DNA from 3 places in the Zhongshania guokunii genome. Region 3 is predicted to be linked to each of the others. Evidence: predicted binding sites of a transcription regulator. Region 3 holds the regulator's gene; each other region holds the start of a gene.
The links. Region 3 encodes LexA, which represses DNA repair genes until DNA is damaged. Its sites were predicted from a motif close to ACTGTNTNTANANACAGT; they were not measured.
Positions count from the first base shown of each region.

Region 1 (4,291 bases), on a different contig from region 3:
GGCCTCTAGCTGCACGCTATTTAGAGCATCGAGAGCCGCCTTGTTTCTTAAACGCTCCCAAACATGCTGCATGGTGTCGTGAACCAAAATGCCCTGTACCCGATGATCTAAACCTTCGGCGGGCTGGGGGAACTCCCGCAGATTTAAGCGGTATTTTAAAAACGCGAAAAACGGACTGCTGGCGTATTCCTTGAACAGGCCGGTGCCGCCGCGAATACTGTCGCGCTGGGCAGGATCAATCGCCCGCACATCATCGCTGGCAGGTGTAAGCACTTGGCCGCTGGCTTGGTAGCGATTGCCAATCTCTCGCTGCTCGTCGTCCTGCCACTGAGGCAGCAGTGAACAGAGGCCTTGGGGACTGCCGACTTCGCTCTCGCGGCAGTGGCTAATTTTTACCAGCGGCGCCGAGGCTAATAAACTATTGAGCAAGGCGCGGTCGCGCTGCAAACACAGGCTGGGATCGCTGTCTTCTAGCCCCGCTCGCTGCTGTAATTCCAGTGGCAAAAATGGCGAGGGTTCAACCCGGCGCGGCAGGGCGCCGTCATCAAGACCCATAATCCACACTGCGTCAAAGCGCAGGCCGAGAGCATCGTCGTATTGCATAATTCGCACAGGGCAAGCCCAGTCGCGACTGACTGAAAAGCGTTTGGTACTGAGAATATGTTGCAGCCAAGACAGGGCGCTGTCGTGGCTCACCGGCCCCAGTTGTCGGTCGAGGGCGCGAAACACATCCATGGCCTGACTAAAACCTCGGCGGCATTGTTCCACCACGGGGTCGTCATCATCGGCATTGGGCCAGCCCGCACTGAGCAGCAACTGGTCAAAAAATCGCACCCACTCCGAGGGCAATTGCGCGCTCGGCATAGTCTTGAGCTGGGCGGCTAAATGGTGAAGAAAATCACTGACCTGCGGCTCGTCTTGCTCGATCTTTTTTGCCAAGGCCAGCGCGCTTTTGAGGGTGGTCTCTGGGCCGAGGCGATCTCGCCAACGCAAATCTAGCCGCGCCCGCACGCTGCGCGCCGCTGGCCAACCGCGCACAAAACGCGAGCGCAGCACGCGGCTAAATTGCTCTAGTGGCAATGCCTTAGAAGCGAGTGAGATCAAATCCCACGCTGATTTAATCAGCGGGTAAGACAAGAGTGTTTCGCTGCCATCAAACAGCCAAGGTTCACGGGTCTGAGTGTTTGCCGCCGGAAACAGGCCGCTGGGATAAAGCTGACGTTGCAATACCGCCTGCAATACCGGCTGGTATTGATTTATATCTGGCACCAATACCGCGAGCAATTTCTTGCTGTGTTCGCCCTCTGCGCTCAGGTAATCTCCCAACCACGCGGTGAGCGCTTCGCACTCTTGCTCTAATTGCGCAGCAGATTGAAAAAGCGGGGTGGCGCTAAAGCCGTCGATTGTCAGTTGTTTAATCGACAGTACTTCAGCGCACTGCTCAATAAAATGCCGTGGCGCAGGACTCAGACTTAACTCCGTGCTCAAAATTAATTGATCGGGCAGGTCTAGGCAGCCCCCAGCTAACATGGGCAATAAGGCCGCCGGCAATTGCTGGGCACTCAAGGCCTGTTGTTCGTCTAGCTTTGCCTGCAAATCTTGCTGCCAATGGTGAAAAGCTTGGTACTCTTGGGAAAATAAATAATATTCGCGGTCGCCGCTCAGGCGGTACTGAGCGTGGAGCTGAAAAGCGTCTACAAACTGGCGGGCAATCGCCATGCTATTCAGGCAGTTGTCTGGAAAGTAATCGCTGGATTCAATAATATCTCTGGCCAAGGCCAGCAGTTGAATAGGGCGCAGCACTTGCTTAGCCGGAAAACTGGCATCCCATAACTCGGCAAACCACTGATCCAAGGGCATCACCGTAATGGTTTCGATAAATGCCTGATCGTGACTGCCCCGCAGCTGGGCGATGCGCTCACGGCATTGGCGAGCGCTGGCGTCGCTGGGCATCAGCACCACACTGCGACCAGCAAAGGTCAGTAATTCCGCTATGTTGAGCTGTTCCAAATGCGCGTCCCTTCTCATTAGCGAGCCTTAATTTTAGCCGCTAATGATAACGCACTCGCCCAGCGAAAACCTGAGTGACTTTAGCGTATTCGCTCTGGCAGGTTCCTCATTAATCCTTCTAGCGTGGGGCCAAAAGGTCAAGTTAGTGCTACGAATTAAGAATATGCTAACTATGGGCCGGTCATGTGTATCGACTTGCGCATTAAGCTGTATTTATATACAGTACACAGCAACCGATAAATACCGTTCAACAAGTAAACGAGGTGGAGTATGGCGGTAGTAGCGAAGTGGATGTGTGACAGGGACAATACTATGTTTGATAACAAAAAAGACGCTGACGCCTATGACAAAATGCTGGAACTGGCAGAAGGTTTTAGTGCTTTGTTACTGCAACACATTCCCAGTGTCGACGAAGCCCGGGCTGAGGAATTTGGTATTTTCCTAGCCAAAAACAAAGAAGCGGTGATGCAAGCTTGTAAAGGCAGGGTAGAGGCGCTGGAAGAAATAAACGGCGATGCCAGTCCAAGCAATGTTAGCCCGCTAAGCGCTCAAGCGTAATAACCACTCCCACGCTCATTGCTTACATTAAGCATTGAGCGCTAAACCGTGGCGGTGCTGGCTGGTTAAGCTGCACCACTGCGGGCTATTTTTTCCGGCTGTTTTTAATCAACTCATAGGCCGCCTGTATTTCCTGGGCTTTTTCGGTTGCCAATTTAAGCATGTCTTCGGGCACACCTTTGGCAATCAACTTGTCGGGATGATGTTGGCTCATTAATTTACGATAAGCGCGCTTTAATTCCGCGTCAGTCGCCGCCTCTGTTACCCCAATCGCCTGATAGGCCGCCTTTAACTCATTGCCACGACTGGCGCTCGATTGCTGCCCGCCGGCACCGCGACCATGAAACTGTCGCTGGGCCATCGCCATATCGAGTAAGCGCTGAAAGTCCCGCGCTGAAATCCCGATATAACCCGCCACTTTTAGCAAGATATCGCGCTCGGCCGCATCGACGTCGCCATCTGCAAGGGCCATGGTCAGCAATGCCTCTAAAAGCATTTGGCGCAGCAGCGGCTGGGATTTAGCGACCAGCATAAAGTCTGAAATCTGCGGTTCTAATTCAAAACTGTCGGCGATGCCTTCTTTAAAGCGGCTAATCGCTTCCTCGCGCCGCGCCCCAACTAAACCAAACTGGGCAATAATCGCTTCGGCCTGCGCCACCTCGGATTCACACACACGGCCATCAGCCTTGGCGACATGACCCATAACCCGAAATACAGTTTCAAATACAATACCCTGAATACGCTCGCGTTGAGCCCCGTAATTAAAGCCCATCGCCTGCTTTAGGCCGCGATCGAACATCATACCGACGCCAAAGCCCAATAGCGCAAAAAGGGGGCCGCCCATCAAATAACCCAAAAATGCGCCGATAAATTTTGCCATTGCCAATAATCCTTTCAAATCTGAGGGCCGATCATAGCAAGTCGTGATGGTCGGCGGCCAGAATCATCCTTAGCCTTAGCCCACAGCCTCGCAACTCTGTATAATTCCCCTCTTTATTTATTCTATGGGGAACGCCGTGAGCAAGGCAGACGTCAGCACCTTTCAGGGGCTAATCTTGGCATTGCAACAATACTGGGCCGAGCGTGGCTGTGTGCTGTTACAACCACTCGACATGGAAGTAGGGGCCGGTACTTTTCATCCAGCCACTTTTTTGCGGGCAATCGGTCCGGAAACATGGAACGCCGCCTACGTTCAGCCCTGCCGTCGTCCTACCGACGGTCGCTACGGCACCAACCCCAACCGCCTGCAGCATTACTATCAGTTTCAAGTGATTATGAAACCTTCGCCCGCCAATATTCAGGAGCTGTATTTAGACTCACTGAAAATGCTGGGTATTGACCCCGAGGTTCACGACATCCGCTTTGTTGAGGATAACTGGGAATCGCCAACCCTCGGCGCCTGGGGCTTGGGTTGGGAAGTATGGCTAAACGGGATGGAAGTGACCCAGTTTACCTATTTCCAACAAGTTGGCGGCTTAGAGTGCTACCCCGTTAGTGGCGAGATCACCTACGGGCTTGAACGCATAGCGATGTACTTGCAGGGCGTAGACAGTATTTACGATTTGGTTTGGACCAGAGGTCCCGCCGGCGATGTCACCTACGGTGATGTGTTTCACCAAAATGAAGTTGAAATGTCGCACTTCAATTTTGAAGAAGCGGACGTTACGCAATTATTTGCGCAGTTTGATCACTGTGAAGCCGAGAGCGAGCGCCTGATTGGCAA
Region 1 covers NZ_JBFRYA010000002.1:279,011-283,301, forward strand. The annotation lists gene AB4876_RS03975 (PD-(D/E)XK nuclease family protein) at 1-2,028, opposite strand, end outside; gene AB4876_RS03980 (YebG family protein) at 2,281-2,568, shown strand; gene djlA (co-chaperone DjlA) at 2,654-3,448, opposite strand; gene glyQ (glycine--tRNA ligase subunit alpha) at 3,585-4,291, shown strand, end outside.
Region 1: AB4876_RS03980 (YebG family protein) is a predicted target of LexA. The motif match lies at 2,217-2,234, and genes of this name have one in related genera.

Region 2 (4,291 bases), on a different contig from region 3:
GGAGTTGCGCACAGATGTTGAGTGCCCACGACTGGCGCGCTTGCTGCAAACGCAAATCATCGGCCTGCGGGCATTTGCTGAGCGTAATGTGCCCAAGGATCAGTTAACCGCCCTCGCCGACGATATGGCCAGTATGCTCGACACTTATCGAGCTTAGCTGAATCGATCGAGATATCGAGGCCCGATGATCGTTCGCTACTGATTGTCAGCTAAGATACTAGGCAATACGACAGTGTATCGCTCGCCTATATATCCAGCGCCTGCACAGCCAACTCCAACATATTCAGCTCCTCCTCGTGCAGCGTAAAGGCACCCACTCACACCGGCATACTTTCTCCTAATCAGCTTTGCCAGACTTTGGTTTGGTGTCATTAGCGACCAATCCAACCATGCTCTTGGCTGGCATTACGCTACATGAGCTCACACTTCTTATAAAATCCTCATAACGCTGCGCTGCGTGCCAAAGGACGCAGCTATTTTGATCGGAGACAATAATGCAATTTACCCAAGGCCTACACCGCGCCGTACAGCAACAGCCCAATGCTATCGCCACTATTCAGGGTGATCGGCAGCAAAGCTTTCAGCAGCTTCACGACCGCGTTGTCCGCTTTGCGGGGGCGCTTAAGGCCCAAGGTTTTGCCGCGGGCGACCGTATCGCGATTTTGTCTTTGAATTCAGACCGCTATCTAGAGGCCTATCTCGCCATTGCGTGGCTAGGCGCGGTGGTGAATCCCATCAACTTTCGCTGGAGCAATGCGGAGATTATTTATTCTTTAAATGACTCCAATTCTGTCGCGCTCATTATCGACGACAATTTTGCCCCACAGGCCGCTGATATAAAGGCCGGCACACGTTCACTGCGCAGCATCTTTTACAACGGCGAGCAAAGCGCGCCGGCCGATATGCTCAGTTGCAATGCGCTGATCGACACCGCCACGCCCATTCCCGATGCCGAAGCTGGCGGCGATGACTTGCTGGGGGTGTTTTACACCGGCGGCACCACTGGCGCGCCCAAAGGAGTAATGCTGTCTCACGCCAATGTGTTCAGCTCTGGCCTTGCCCTGCTCAGCGAACACCTGTTTGCCGAGCAGGCCGTTGGCCTGCATGCCGCGCCCATGTTCCACCTTGCCGATATGATGGTTAGCATCAGTTTACTGATCCGTGGCGGCCGCCATGTTTTTCTGCCGGCCTTTCGGCCCGAGGCGGTATTAGCCCTCACCCAGCAACACGGCATTACTGATTTGCTGCTGGTTCCGGCCATGTTGCAGATGGTGGTCGACTGTCCTGAGTTCGGCAATTTCAACACCAGCAGCGTGCGCAACATTGTTTACGGCGCTTCACCGGCCTCGGAGCCGCTGCTGGATCGCACCCTGCAAAATTTCCCAACAGCGGCGCTTACTCAGGTTTACGGCATGACCGAAATGGCGGCGGTAATGACCGTTCTGCCCCCCGCCATGCACACTGCAGATGCCCGTGAGTTCGGTCGCCTGCGCAGCGGTGGCCGCGCCGCACATCATGTGCAAGTGCGGATTGTGGATGAACACGACACTGAGCTAACACGGGGCGAAGTAGGTGAAATTATTGTTCGTGGCCCCAACCTAATGCAGGGCTATCTCAACCAAGCCGAGACCACCGCAGAGACCCTGCGCAATGGCTGGATGCACACCGGCGACGTGGGCTACATGGACGCCAATGGCTATGTCTTCATTGTTGATCGATCAAAAGACATGATTATTTCAGGCGGCGAAAATGTGTATTCGGCAGAGGTCGAAAACGCCATTGTTAAACACCCCGCCATCGCCAGCGCGGCAGTTATTGGCATACCCTGTGCAGAAATGGGCGAGAAGGTGCACGCCGCACTAGTCTTAAAAGCAGGCGCCAATATCACCCAAGAGGAGCTTTACGCCCACTGCAAAACCTTGATTGCCGGTTATAAATGCCCGCGCAGCATCAGCCTGCTCGACGCCCTTCCCATCTCCGGTGCCGGCAAGGTATTGAAGACCGAATTGCGCAAGCCATTTTGGGAGGGCAAGGCCCGCAGTATTGGCTAGTAACACCCCAAGCCGCCGCACAGCAGTATAAGTAGCATTGACATTCGCGCCACTTAATATACTGTATATGCATACAGTAAAAATCTGCTAATGTATTTTGTGCGGCGCTATGAAAAACCACTCTCTCAATCAATTACTCGATGAGCGTAAGCTCTGGCGAGGCCAGCAACTCCGCACTACGGTCGCGGCCAGCAACCGCCTGAGCACCGGATTTAGCCCTCTAGATACCGCCTTGCACACCGGCGGCTGGCCCCGCAGCGGCTCCACCGAATTATTGAGCGAGCAGGGTATTGGCGAATTGTGGCTGCTGATTCCCGCCCTGCGCGAACACCTTTCAGACCGACCTATGGCGTGGTTGAATCCGCCCTACTTACCCTATACCCCAGCCTTGGCTGAACAGGGTTTAGCCATAGACCGGCAGCTATTAGTTAGACCCAAAACTTTGGCCGATCAACTGTGGGCCGCAGAAGAGCTACTGCGCAGCGGCGCATACGCCGCCGTATTAAGCTGGTTTAGCGAAGCCGATCTTAATGATAGACAGCTGCGCCGCTTGCATATTGCCGCCCTAGAAGGCGAGTGCTGGCATATTCATTTTCGCCCCACCGCCTTGGCCCAGCAAATATCCCCCGCGCCGCTGCGCCTGTGCTTGAGCGCAGCAAAACAAGCACTGCACATTAAAATTCTTAAGCAGCAAGGCGGCCACGCTGGCCAGCAAGTGCAATTAGCCCGCCCCGCCGCCCTGTATGTGCAGCAAAGCGCCGCCACCCAGTGGCCGGTTTATAACAGGGCATCCGCCGCTGTCGCCACTAAGCCTCGCCGTAAAATCAGCCTACTTGCCAATACCGGCCTATTCGCTACTACAGACCAGCAAGACAGCGCAGCGCAGTTTAGCAAGACCGGCAATAATGAGCCCTCTCACTAATGCTGTGGTTATGCCTACGGCTGCCAAGCCTGCCCCTTGATGCCCTTGGCCCGCAGCACACAAAGGGCATGTTAGCGCTAAGCAATAACAATATTATTGTAATGGCGAATGCCGCCGCCCAGCAGGCCGGAATCGCTGCGGGCATGTCGGTGGCTAGCGCATTGAGCCTGAGCAACAAGCTTGAACTTCGCCCCCGCGACGAGCAACGCGAGCAACAGCACTTAGCCAATATCGCGCTCTGGGCCTACCGTTTTAGCGGCGATGTCTGCCTTTGCCCGCCCAATGCAGTGTTGCTAGAACTGGGGGCATCACTGCGTCTATTTAAAAATTTAGCGCGGCTCTACCGCAAGTTTATTAGCGCCTTTCGGCGCCGTGGGCTTAGCGTGCAACTGGGCATTGCCCACACGCCATTGGCGGCGGAATTGCTCAGCCACCAAAATCTAAGCCCAGCGAACTTAGTGAATGGCGCGGGCCAGCTGCACCGCACCGCATTAGACAATGCCCTGCGCGAACTGCCCATTGGCCTATTGCCGCTGGCACCCAAAACCTTGAATACCTTGCAGGAAATGGGTATGCACACACTGGGCAATATCCAAGCCCTGCCCCGCGCCGCCCTTGAGCGCCGCTTTGGCAAAAACATCGTCACCGTACTGGCTAAATTACAGGGCGAGCAGCCCGACATTCGACCCAAGTTTACGCCCCCAGAAACCTTCCACGCACAGCGTCATTTTGACGGCGGCCTACACAGCAAACAGCAACTGCGTTTTCCGATCTCGGCCCTGCTAAGTGAGCTGGAACACTATCTACGCCTGCGGCAATGCCTAAACCGCGACTTAGAATGGACCTTCCACTATTTGGATGGCAGCAGAGAAGCATGGTCTTTAGATCTGAGCCATCGCCATTTTGATCGGCGCAGCTTGATTGAATTGGTCATGCTACGCCTAGAACGCCTCAGCTTGCAGGGCCCAGTAGAAAGCCTAAGCCTTAGCTGCACGCAATTTATTGGCAATGAGCAACACAGCGATCAATTATTCGATACCGCCAATCACAGCAAGCATCAAGAAAAAGCCGCGCAGGTATTAGACAAGCTAAGGCTCAGATTAGGCGCCCAACGCTGCCACCTATTTAGTTTACAAGACGCCCATCTACCGGAATTAAATTGGGTGCTGCGCGATGCTCATACATCTGCATCGGCACCTAGCCAAAGCAAGTTAAAGCCGATCTTAAAACCGGTTGCCGCCCAACAAACTACAGCCCCAAGCACCACCGAGCTAATTCGCCCCAACTGCTTATGCCATCCACCAGAAGCCATTACCGA
Region 2 covers NZ_JBFRYA010000009.1:113,335-117,625, reverse strand. The annotation lists gene AB4876_RS11775 (TetR/AcrR family transcriptional regulator) at 1-157, shown strand, start outside; gene AB4876_RS11770 (acyl-CoA synthetase) at 495-2,051, shown strand; gene imuA (translesion DNA synthesis-associated protein ImuA) at 2,161-2,973, shown strand; gene AB4876_RS11760 (Y-family DNA polymerase) at 2,973-4,291, shown strand, end outside.
Region 2: imuA (translesion DNA synthesis-associated protein ImuA) is a predicted target of LexA. The motif match lies at 2,112-2,129, and genes of this name have one in related genera.

Region 3 (4,291 bases):
TCTCGGTTGCTCAGGCTATGCACTGCCACCTAAAGAGCGCTGTAAACAAACGATTAATTTGGTGCCCGCTGAGGATTTTGTCAGCATTGACAGCGATGATGAGGAAGCCGAATCTAAGGTTCTCCGCAGCAAGCACCGCTGTGGTATTTGCAATACCGCAATGGAAAGCTACGTTATAGATACCTCAAGGAAGCTGCATATCTGCGGGAATAACCCAGATTGTAGTGGCCATGAGATAGAACAGGGTAGTTTTAAAGTAAAAGGCTATGAAGGGCCGCTAATTGAATGCGACAAATGCGGCGCAGATATGCAGCTAAAAACCGGCCGTTTTGGCAAGTATTTTGGTTGTACCGGTGAGGAGTGTAAAAACACCCGCAAATTGCTGCGCAGTGGTGAAGCCGCGCCACCGAAGATGGATCCGGTGCCAATGCCAGAGCTGCAATGCGAGAAGGTTGACGACCACTATGTTTTACGCGATGGCGCGTCGGGCTTGTTTTTAGCGGCAAGTGGCTTTCCGCGCAACCGTGAAACCCGCGCGCCCCTGGTAAAAGAAATACTGCCGCATCAAGCGGAAATTGATGAGAAATACACCTTTTTGTTTGCTGCACCGGCGAAGGACAAAGAGGGCCGTGACGCAGTTATTCGTTATAGCCGCAAAACCAAAGAGCAGTACGTGCAAACCGAAGTTGATGGTAAGCCCTCTGGCTGGTCTGCTTTCTATGAAAACGGCAAATGGGTCGTTCGTGAGAAGGCGGCAAAAGCTGCTAAAGCGACTAAGCCCGCGGCTAAGACTAAGGCGGCGAAGTAATTGGCCGGCTTAAAAGAAAGTTTCCGTGGGCAGTGTAATCTACATGTGTATTTTGCTGAGCAATACCTTGCCCAGCTAGAATCTGCCGATCCAGCAGAATGGGGCGGGCACATACGGCGCGCGACTGCCGATTCGCTAGTGTGGCAGCTCCAATTAGCTTATCAGTGCCATCTTGCCGATCTAATTGATCAGCAACCTAAGTTCGGCTTGGCGTTGCCGCAAGGGGTGTTTAATGCTCGCTCCTTTGTGGCCGCTGAGTTACCGCCAGAGATTGAGGAGCTGGCCGATCGCGAGCTTGAACCGGGTTGGCTTGCAGTGATGCAGAACTATGCCTTTGTGCAAACTACTGTTGCCAGTCCTGCCCGTCATGGGGTTTTAGCCTGGGATGGCCAGTTTGAGGTAGAGGCTGCACCGGATTTAGCTGCGTGTTTAACGGAGTTAAAGTCAATGATCGCCCGTCATCGCGCCACGTTAATGGAATACTAAGGTGGCGGTTGGCGTCAGGCTTTATAGATTTGATACAATAGCGCCAACGGCGTCGTGTTGGCGTTAGTAATATCAAGGAATCTTTTGTGCTGTCATATTTAGAATTGGTTGAACTCGCTAACGGTGACGTTGTACTGCAGCGCTCGGAAGGCGATGAAAACCCTTTGGTGACAATTCGTTTTTCCAAAGAAACGCGGGAGCATATCAATGGCTCTTGCTTGGAAATAGCCCGCGCCATGGTTCAGGCCGGAATTGAGGCGGCTGCTATTTCTGCCGATAATGAAGCCTTTGCTGACGAAGATGAGGCCGATTTGGAAGACCCCGAATTACAGACCAAAATAATCCACTAGCGATTTTTATTTCGTTTGTTTGCTCAACGCCAACTCCTTTGGTGTTGAGTCTGATGTATAGATGTCTATGCGTGAGGCTAGTGATTTTGCATTAGTATCACTAGGCACTCTGCGGCGCCAGCAAGCGCGGCCACTTCAAGTGACTGGCGCTCATCAGGCCGCAACGGCCGGTCCAGCAATATCGCCACGGTGTGGCTTTTACCGCGTTCAAGGGCGCGCACCGCAATTTCTGTTAAATCCCGCTCGGTATTTGAAACTACCTGTAGTATTTTCTGATCGTGCTGATGGCTAGATGCGCTCAGCAAGGGCTTTAAGGGGCGGTCAGCAACCCAGCACAGCCAGCGTTGATCGGAGTTGGCGCTAAGCTGAACTAACATAGCTGCAAGCAGTGGCCGCGACAGATGCGACTCACTGTGCATGGTGATTTCGGTGATCTGGCCAGCGGCAACCGCTGACTCAGAGTCGTAGTGTAGTGGTAGCTGTTCGATACAAGTCATGATTTTAACTCCCGCGCCGTAATACACCAACACTTAAGCCTTCGATGGCAAATTCTTGTTCACGTAAATCAACTTGAATGGGCTGATAGTCTGGGTTTTCGGCAATTAGAGAAATCTGGTATTTGTTCTTTTGCTGCTGAAATCGTTTAACCGTAACTTCGTTGTCTAGGCGTGCTACCACAATTTGGCCGTTACGCGCTTCGCTGGTGCGATGCACGGCGAGTAGATCGTCTTCAAAAATGCCCACATTAATCATGCTGTCGCCTTTTACCCGCAGAAAATAGTCTGCGCTAGGTGAAAAGATCGAAGGAGGCATGTCGCAGTAATCTTCAATATTGGCTTCGGCCAGTATTGGGTTGCCTGCTGCCACTCGGCCGATAATGGGGATTCCCAAGTTTTCCGGCAGGCGAATGCCTCTGGATGCGCCTGCAATAATCTCGATAGCACCTTTGCGGGCAAGGGCTTTAAGGTGCTCCTCGGCGGCATTGGGTGAGCGAAACCCCAGCACTCGTGCGATATCCGCGCGAGTTGGGGGGTAGCCAGTGTCGACGATGTGGTCTTTTATTAGCTGTAATATCTGGCTTTGCCGTGCAGTGAGCTTTTCCATAATTTCAGTATCTGTTTATCTATACAGGTACTGTTAGTATATACAGTGTTTCGGTGATGGCAAGTGTAAATGTATTAGCCGCAGATATTTTTGTATGGGCAAAAAAAACCGCCATATCGATGATATTGGCGGGTATTTGAGGTTGTTCGTTTAAGTCTCGATGTAGCGTTGTGTCAATATTCGTCAAGTAGGCCGTTAACGATATCCGATTCTATTTCAGAGAGCGGGTTGTTCCAGTTTTCGGGCACCATAGTGTCGTCGAGAAAGCGGTAGTCATCGTCGCTTAGTTCAAAGGCGTTGCGCCAATCCTCGGGCTCTTCGACGGTTTCTAAGCTTAATTGTCGCCAACTTTCCATATCGTATTGGCAGAGTTCACCGTCAATGAGTTGTACCTCCACAGAATCACTGCCGTCATCGACCGCCACTACTTCAAATAGTTGCTCAGTTTCAGTGTCTTTATACCATTTGCCAACTTGGGGTCTAATTCTAGCCATGATTTCAACCTCTACTAAAGCCTGTATCCAAACTAACACTTAAGAAATTGCTGTCTAGTAGGTATTTTTAGCGACAGCGCGGAAAAGCTAATAGGTTTTGCAGTGGGCCTTTTATACAATTCGCTGTATATTCAGTGGGCTAGCAACTATTTTTAATCTGTTTTTCTATTTGGGAAATGGTTTTTTATGGTGCATTTGCATAAGCCTTGCTGGCTTAGCAATGAAATTGTATAGAAATAACGATGGATTCGAGCAATGTTTGAGCAGTGGTGGAATAATTTTCAGCCGGACCAATACCCCTGGCTGGGCGATGTTTTTGTTGTCGTAATCATTATTTTAACGGCAAACTTATTTTTTAGCCGCTTAATGGCTCGCTTGGCGGTGAAGTTTGCTGCAACCCGGAATTTGTGGGATGACGCGCTGTTAGAAGCGGCCCGCAAACCTGCGCTGTTGATGATTTGGGCAGTGGGCGCTAGCCATGTATTAGAAATTATTGTGCGCTCCACGCAGGCTGAGATTTTTACTGCCCTAGAGTCGCTGCGCGCGGTGGCTGTGGTGCTCATTCTTGCTTGGTTTTTGGTGTCGCTGGTGCGGCAGGTTGAGCTGCGGCTATTGTCGGATGATTATTCTGCCAAGGACGAGCCAATAGACCGGACTACGGTGATGGCGCTCGGTAAATTAGTGCGCTCGGCGGTCATTATTGTGTCTGCGCTGATGGTGCTGCAAAACCTCGGCTACAGTATTTCTGGAGTATTAGCCTTTGGTGGTATCGGCGGTATAGCCGTTGGTTTTGCGGCAAAAGATATGCTCGCTAATTTTTTTGGCGGCTTAATGGTGTATTTAGATCGGCCGTTTTCGGTTGGCGACTGGATCCGTTCGCCTGATAAAGATATCGAGGGTACAGTTGAAAACATCGGGTGGCGCCAGACCCGAATTCGCACGTTTGATCAGCGCCCGCTTTATGTGCCTAACGCCACATTTATGCAGATTTCCGTTGAAAACCCCTCACGGATGTTGAATCGTCGAATTTATGAAACCATTGGCGTGCG
Region 3 covers NZ_JBFRYA010000001.1:510,298-514,588, forward strand. The annotation lists gene topA (type I DNA topoisomerase) at 1-808, shown strand, start outside; gene AB4876_RS02350 (DUF6586 family protein) at 809-1,294, shown strand; gene AB4876_RS02355 (hypothetical protein) at 1,381-1,644, shown strand; gene AB4876_RS02360 (SulA-like leucine-rich domain-containing protein) at 1,722-2,141, opposite strand; gene lexA (transcriptional repressor LexA) at 2,146-2,748, opposite strand; gene AB4876_RS02370 (DUF6763 family protein) at 2,922-3,242, opposite strand; gene AB4876_RS02375 (mechanosensitive ion channel family protein) at 3,498-4,291, shown strand, end outside.